Regions from separate parts of the Arthrobacter sp. TJ-58 genome, predicted to be linked through region 2. Evidence: predicted binding sites of a transcription regulator. Region 2 holds the regulator's gene; the other holds the start of a gene.
The links. The regulator HrcA, encoded in region 2, represses chaperone genes, less so after heat shock. The targets are predictions, from matches to a motif close to TTNGCACTCGNNNNNNNCGAGTGCNAA.
Positions count from the first base shown of each region.

Region 1: the regulator HrcA is predicted to act here: its motif matches at 1,380-1,406, upstream of AC4D2W_RS11470 (Hsp20/alpha crystallin family protein).

Region 1 covers NZ_JBZCNM010000003.1:230,144-233,551, forward strand. Annotated here, with positions in the region: gene AC4D2W_RS11465 (NADP-dependent isocitrate dehydrogenase) at 1-626, shown strand, start outside; gene AC4D2W_RS11470 (Hsp20/alpha crystallin family protein) at 708-1,274, opposite strand; gene AC4D2W_RS11475 (glutamate-cysteine ligase family protein) at 1,464-2,933, opposite strand; gene AC4D2W_RS11480 (hypothetical protein) at 3,028-3,408, opposite strand, start outside.
Region 2 covers NZ_JBZCNM010000001.1:920,634-924,041, forward strand. Annotated here, with positions in the region: gene dnaJ (molecular chaperone DnaJ) at 1-848, opposite strand, end outside; gene hrcA (heat-inducible transcriptional repressor HrcA) at 983-1,996, opposite strand; gene AC4D2W_RS04220 (DUF3097 domain-containing protein) at 2,198-3,040, shown strand; gene AC4D2W_RS04225 (DUF4870 domain-containing protein) at 3,200-3,408, shown strand, end outside.

The DNA of each region.
Region 1 (3,408 bases), on a different contig from region 2:
CCTACGGCCTGCAGCGCAACTACCCGGTGTACCTCTCCACCAAGAACACGATCCTGAAGGCCTACGACGGCCAGTTCAAGGACCTGTTCCAGGAAGTCTTCGACGCCGAGTTCAAGGACCAGTTCGAAGCAGCCGGCCTCACCTACGAGCACCGTCTGATCGATGACATGGTTGCCTCCGCGATGAAGTGGGAAGGCGGCTACGTCTGGGCCTGCAAGAACTACGACGGCGACGTCCAGTCCGACACCGTGGCACAGGGCTTCGGCTCGCTGGGACTGATGACCTCCGTGCTGATGACCCCGGACGGCAAGACCGTTGAGGCCGAAGCTGCACACGGTACGGTCACCCGCCACTACCGCCAGCACCAGCAGGGCAAGCCCACCTCCACGAACCCGATCGCCTCGATCTTCGCGTGGACCCGTGGCCTGATGCACCGCGGCAAGCTGGACAACACCCCCGAGGTCATCAACTTCGCCGAGACCCTTGAAGACGTTGTCATCAAGACCGTCGAGTCCGGCAAGATGACCAAGGACCTGGCTGCCCTGGTCGGCCCGGACCAGGCATACCTGACCACCGAGGAATTCCTCGCTGAGCTCGATGCCAACCTGAAGACCCGCCTGGGCTAATTCCCAGCTGCTTCAGCGCATAACGACGGCGGCGCCCCACCTTCACGGGTGGGGCGCCGCCGTCGTTATGTTCAAGACCCGCTAGATGCCGGAGCCCTGGTCTCCGCCGGAGCCCATCGAGCCGGATCCGGATGAACCCGATCCCATGGAGCCGGAACCCGAGGAGCCTGAATCGGAGCCGGAGCTGCTCGAGGTTGATGAGGTCACCGATTCAGAACTGGACTGGCCGCTGATGGTGTTCGAATCCTTGTAGGAGGAGGACACCTCAATCTTGCGAGGCTTGGACCGTTCGCTGACCGGGATCAGGACACTGAGGACACCGTTTTCATAGGTGGCGGAAATTCCCTCAATGTCGATTCCCTGGCCCAGGTTGAGCTGGCGGAGGAAGGTGCCTGATTCGCGCTCCCGGGTCAGCCATGTGACGCCGTCGGAAGCCTGGATGGTTCGCTCGGCCCGGATGGTGAGCAGCTGGCCGTCCACATCCACGTCCACCGAACCCGGATCGATGCCCGGCAGATCGGCATTCAGAATGTAGTGGTCGCCCTCGCGGTAAAGATCTATGGGCATCAGCCGCAGCCGCTGCCGGGGATCGAGAAGGGCTCCTGCCATCCGGTCGAGCTCGCGGAATGGATCGAACTTCATCGCCATTATCATCAACTCCTTTGACGCCCACCTGCCAGGCAGGCGAATCATTAATCGGAACTTCAGAAGGTCGGTAACTTGAGTCAGCTCGACTCAAGTTATGAAATTAGGCTAGCAGTCACACAATCTGACTGCCAGAACCGAGGCCGAAATTGATGCCAAAAATGCAGAACCAAAAATCCGCGGCAGAGGGCCTCAGTCCACCGGCCACTCGTGGACGGGGGCATTCGTGTGCATGTTTTCCCAGTATCTGCGGGTGAGTTCTACAAGTGCAGGCCTGCGTTCCATGCCCTGACTCTCCAAGCGGCGCAGATACGCGATCTGCCAGGAGGCGCCGTTCTGCTCGGTGCGGGCACGCTCCCGGATGACGTCCAGATAGCGGCCGATTAATTCCTGGTCCACGCCCAGTTCCGCCAGCCCGGTTGCTGCCTGGGGGATCAGGTGGCGGAGAATCAGTTCGGCCACCGGCGTCTCGCCGATGCCGGGCCAGTACACCGTAGCTTCCAGACCGTTGCGTGCGCAGGCCAGGAAGTTGTCTGCGGCGCTCTTGAAGGCCAGTCGGGTCCAGAGCGGGCGCTCGGAGGTGCGCAGATGCTGGACCAGACCGTAGAAGAACGCTGCGTTGGCCACGACGTCCAGCACTGTGGGGCCGGCCGGGAGAACCCGATTCTCCAGCCGCAGGTTGGGTGTGTGCTCGCCGGGATCATAAATGGGCCGGTTCCAGCGGTAGACGGTGCCGTTGTGAAGGCGGAGCTCCGGGAGCAGAGGGGCTCCGGCGGCCGTGGACCCGCCGCTGCTGCGGGAGAGTTCAGGGAGCAGCGCGGGAAAGTACCGGACATTCTCCTCGAAGAGGTCGAAGATTGAGGTTATCCAGCGTTCTCCGAACCACACGCGGGGCCGCACTCCCTGGTTGCGCATTTCGGGAGGCCTGGTGTCGATGGCTTGCTTGAAAAGCTCAACCCGGGTTTCATGCCACAGGATTCGTTCCATGAAGACGGGCGAATTTGCAGCGAGCGCCACCTGGGGAGCGGCGATCATCTGGGCGGCGTTCCAGGCTGGTGCAAAGTCCTCCGGGCTCACCTCCAGGTGCAGCTGCACTGACGTGCAGGCGGCTTCGGGGGAAATGTTTTTAGCGTAGAAGGACAGCGACTCAATGCCGCGCAGGTCCACGTGCACGTCTTCGCCGCGTGCCTGGAGCACCGAGGTGTTCAGCGCGGCATAGCGTTTGCCGGCGCTGAGCCATTCCTTGTCTTCCAAAAGGTTTGGCCGGAGGGTGGGCAGGATTCCCGCCATGAGAATATCCGTATTCACCTCGGCCGCACGGGAGTCTGCCCGGTTCAGCTGGAAGCGGAGGCTGTCCTCGAGATCCCGCAGGCCTGAGCCGCCGATAGACAGTGCGGGGTGGTTCATCTCAATGTTGAAAGCGCCGATTTCCGTTTGGAACGCAGGATCGGCGATCTGCTCCAGAACGGCGGCGTTGCGCAGCGCGGGGGTGAAGTCCGTGTTTGTCAGGTTCAGCTCCAGTTCCAAGCCAATACTGGCAGTGTCTGCGAACTGCGCCGTTGAAAGGTAACCGGCAAACCGGTCAAGGTTTTCAAGGAGTCGCTGGCGGTACCGTGTCCGCTGCTCCCGGCTGTATGTCTTGCTGTTAACTTCGGCGCCCATCGTCTGAAGATAACCATGGGCGCCGAAGGATGTATAGCGTGTTTCGGGGGGTGAGACAGAACGTGCGTCCGGCTCCGCTTCCGGGACGGGGAACCTAGGATTTCATCAGGCCCTTGAGGACGTTGGAAGCGCGCTGCATCTCACCGTGCTGGGCTCCCATGACGATCACTGCTCCGGAGAAAACGGGGATGCACCACTGCAGCAGCTTCAACTGCCGCTGGGCCGACTGCAGTTCCTTGGACGCCGTGGGATTCGGCTCGGTTGCACCAACCGCACCCTCCTCCGAATACTTTTCAACCTTCCGTCCCACCATCCCTGCGTAGAACGTCACCAGGGCGCCGATCACTGTGACGCCGGTCTTGTAAACGGTCAGGGATCCAACGCCGTCCTGCTTGGCCACGCGGCCCTTGTTTTCCCCGACAATGGCCAGGCCTGCCACAAAATGGCCGATGATGGCGGCCGCCTGAAGCGGTGC
Region 2 (3,408 bases):
CCGAGGGCGGCCGCCGTCATCGGAACCGTCAAGGTGGCGTGCAGGTCATCGCCTTCACGGACAAACGTGGGATCGGCATTGACCCGGATTTCCACGTACAGATCGCCCTGGGGTCCGCCGGCCGTGCCGGCTTCACCCTGTCCGCCCAGCTGGATGCGGGTACCGGTGGCAACACCGGCGGGGATCTTGATGTTCAGGGTGCGGCGGCTGCGGACGCGGCCTTCGCCGGCACACTCGTGGCACGGGTCCGGAATGACCGTTCCGTAGCCCTGGCAGGATCCGCAGGGCGCGGTGGTCATGACCTGGCCGAGGATGGAGCGCACGGCGCGCTGCACCTGGCCGGTGCCGTGGCAGATGTCGCAGGTGCGCGGCGAGGTGCCCGGCTGGCAGCAGCTTCCGTCGCAGGTGGGGCAGGTGACGGCCGTGTCCACTTCGATCTTCTTGTTGGTGCCGAAAACGGCATCCTTCAGGTCGATGCGAACGTTGATCAGGGCGTCCTGGCCGCGGCGTGTGCGGGACGCCGGGCCCCGGCCGCCGCCGCCGGCTGCTCCGCCGAAGAACGTGTCGAAGATGTCCTGGAATCCGAAGCCCTGGCCGCCGAAGCCGGCGCCCCCGCCGCCGAAACCGTTGTCATTGCCGTTTTCGTTTCCGGTGGTGTCATAGATCCGGCGCTTCTGCGGGTCGGCGAGGACCTCATATGCGTGGGTGACGGCCTTGAACTCGTCCTGCGCTCCGGGAGCCGGGTTGACGTCCGGGTGCAGCTTGCGGGCAAGCTTCCGGTACGCCTTCTTGATTTCTTCTCCCGTGGCATCGCGTTCGACGCCAAGGACCTGGTAGTGATCGCTCACTCGTGCACATCGCTTCCTGTAATTGGCAGTATCCGCGTTCTCCGCGCCGCCCTCGATTCGAAGGCGTCCGCCGGCCGGTGCCGCCCGCTGGCGGCCGCAGCCGGTGTACTGCTGATGTATTCTCTAACGCTTTTCTAGTTGTTCAAGATCCGGGAAAGATAACGGGCCACGGCCCGGACCGTGGCCATGGTGTTGGGGTAGTCCATGCGCGTGGGGCCGAGCACCCCCACCTTTGCCGAAGCATCGGGTCCGTAACCCGTGGCAACCACCGATGCTTCGGAGAGGGAACCGTGCGGGTTCTCACGCCCGATCCGGACAGAGACACCCCGGGCGTCCTGCTCCATTTCCGACAACAACCGGAGCATGACGACTTGTTCCTCAAGTGCCTCCAGAATCGGACCGATTGTCAGGGGAAAGTCTACTGTGGAGCGCGCCAGGTTGGCGGTGCCGGCCATGACCATGCGGTCTTCGCGGTTGATTCCGGCCAGCTGTTCCAGGGCGTGGGCCAGCGCGGCGGCGTTGCGGCGCTTGCGGGCCGGAACCAGGGCCAGGCAGTCGGCCAGCTGGCCGGTGATGCGGGTCAGCGGGGTTCCGCCGAGCGTAGACAGGAAGTGCTGGCGCAGCTCCAGCAGGTCCGGCTCGGTGACCTGCTCCGGAACGGTGATGACGCGCTGCTCCACCCGACCGGTGGTGGAGATCAGGACCACCAGCACCTGCGCCGGGGCCAGGAGGACAAATTCGATGTGCCGGACCTGGGCGTTGCCCAGATGCGGATACTGCAGCACCGCCACCTGGTTGGTCAGCTGCGAAAGCAGCCGGACGGTCCGTTCCATGACGTCGTCAAGGTCTTCCGCACCCTCAAGCAGGGACTGAATGGCCCGGCGCTCAGCCGCAGACAGCGGCTTGACGTCTGAAATCTGGTCCACGAACAGGCGGTAGCCCTTGTCAGTGGGGATGCGGCCGGCCGAAGTGTGCGGCGCAACAATCAGGCCCTCTTCTTCAAGGGCGGCCATGTCATTGCGGATAGTGGCGCTGGAGACCCCCAGCTGATGGCGCTCCACCAGTGCCTTGGAACCCACCGGCTCGCGCGAATGGACGTAGTCCTCAACAATGGCCCGGAGCACCTCGAGTCTGCGTGGTTCACTCATGGTTTTCACTCCCTCGCTGACGGCCAACGGATTAGCACCACCGGATTAACATTGCACTGAAGAATGGCGGTTAGCACTCACCATGCTCAAGTGCTAAGTCTAATACGGATCGGCGGCGTTGCTAGCATTGAAGCTCCCGTGCCCGCGTCCGCGGAACGGACTCGGAAACCAGCCGGAGCACCCAGAGTGAGGACTACACCCGTGTCGAATTTTTCGTGGGGGCCGCAGGACATCAGCGCCCCGGCCCGGCGCGTGCTGCCCAAGGTGGGAGCCGAAATGGGCCTGGTGCTCGAGGACGTGCAGACCGGGTGGGTGGGCGCCGTCGTGCGGGTGGAGAAATCCGGCGGACTGCACCTGATGGTGCTGGAGGACCGCCGCGGCAAGACCAAGTCCTTTGAGCTGGGCTTCGGGTTCCTGCTCGACGGCGAGCCGGTGGAGGTGGTTCCCGCGGTGAAGGCCGCGGCGCCGGTATCGCGGCGGACGGCGTCGGGCTCGGTGCGGGTGGACAATGTGCGGGCGCGGACCGCTCGGGCCAGCCGCATCTGGGTGGAAGGAAAGCACGACGCCGAGCTGGTGGAAAAAGTATGGGGCGATGACCTGCGCGTGGAGGGAATCGTGGTTGAGCCGCTCCACGGCGTGGATGACCTGCAGGCCGCGGTCCGCGACTTTGCTCCGGGACCGGGCCGCCGGCTGGGGATCCTGGTGGATCACCTGGTGGCCGGCTCCAAGGAATCCCGGATTGCCGCCGAAGCCATGGCGGTTCCGGGTGCACGCGGCAACGTGCTGATTGTGGGCCACCCCTATGTGGACGTTTGGCAGGCCATCAAGCCCGGCACCATCGGGCTGCCCGCCTGGCCGGTGGTGCCCCGGCACGAGGACTGGAAAACCGGAATCCTCAAGGGCCTGGGCTGGCCCCACCGCGACCACACCGACGTGGCGGTTGGCTGGAAAAAACTCCTGGGAAGCGTAAGCTCCTATTCCGATCTGGAACCGTCACTGCTGGGGCGGGTGGAGGAAGTCATTGACTTCCTGACCGTCCCCTAGCGGCCGGCAGCCGCCGCGCCGTTGCGGGCTGCGGGCTCCGGAGCCGCTACCCTAGATGAGAAATACCGCAGCCGGCCGACCCCGATCCGTACAGTCTCACCGGGAACCAGAGGCGAAGACCCACGAGTCCAGAGTCAAAAGGAAACAGCAGTGTCGAATATCCGTTCCAATCCCCAGCCCCAGCCCAGTGAACGGGGCGGGGAGCGTCCCGCATATCAGGGCGCCCCGGCAAATGCACTGCCCCTGACCGCGTCCGAGGACCGGCAGTGGGCAACCGTGGCCCACTTCGGCGGGATCCTGGGCTTCATTCCGTCAATGATCATCTATTTGGTCTTCCGCTACCGCGGACCGTTCACGGCACAGGAGTC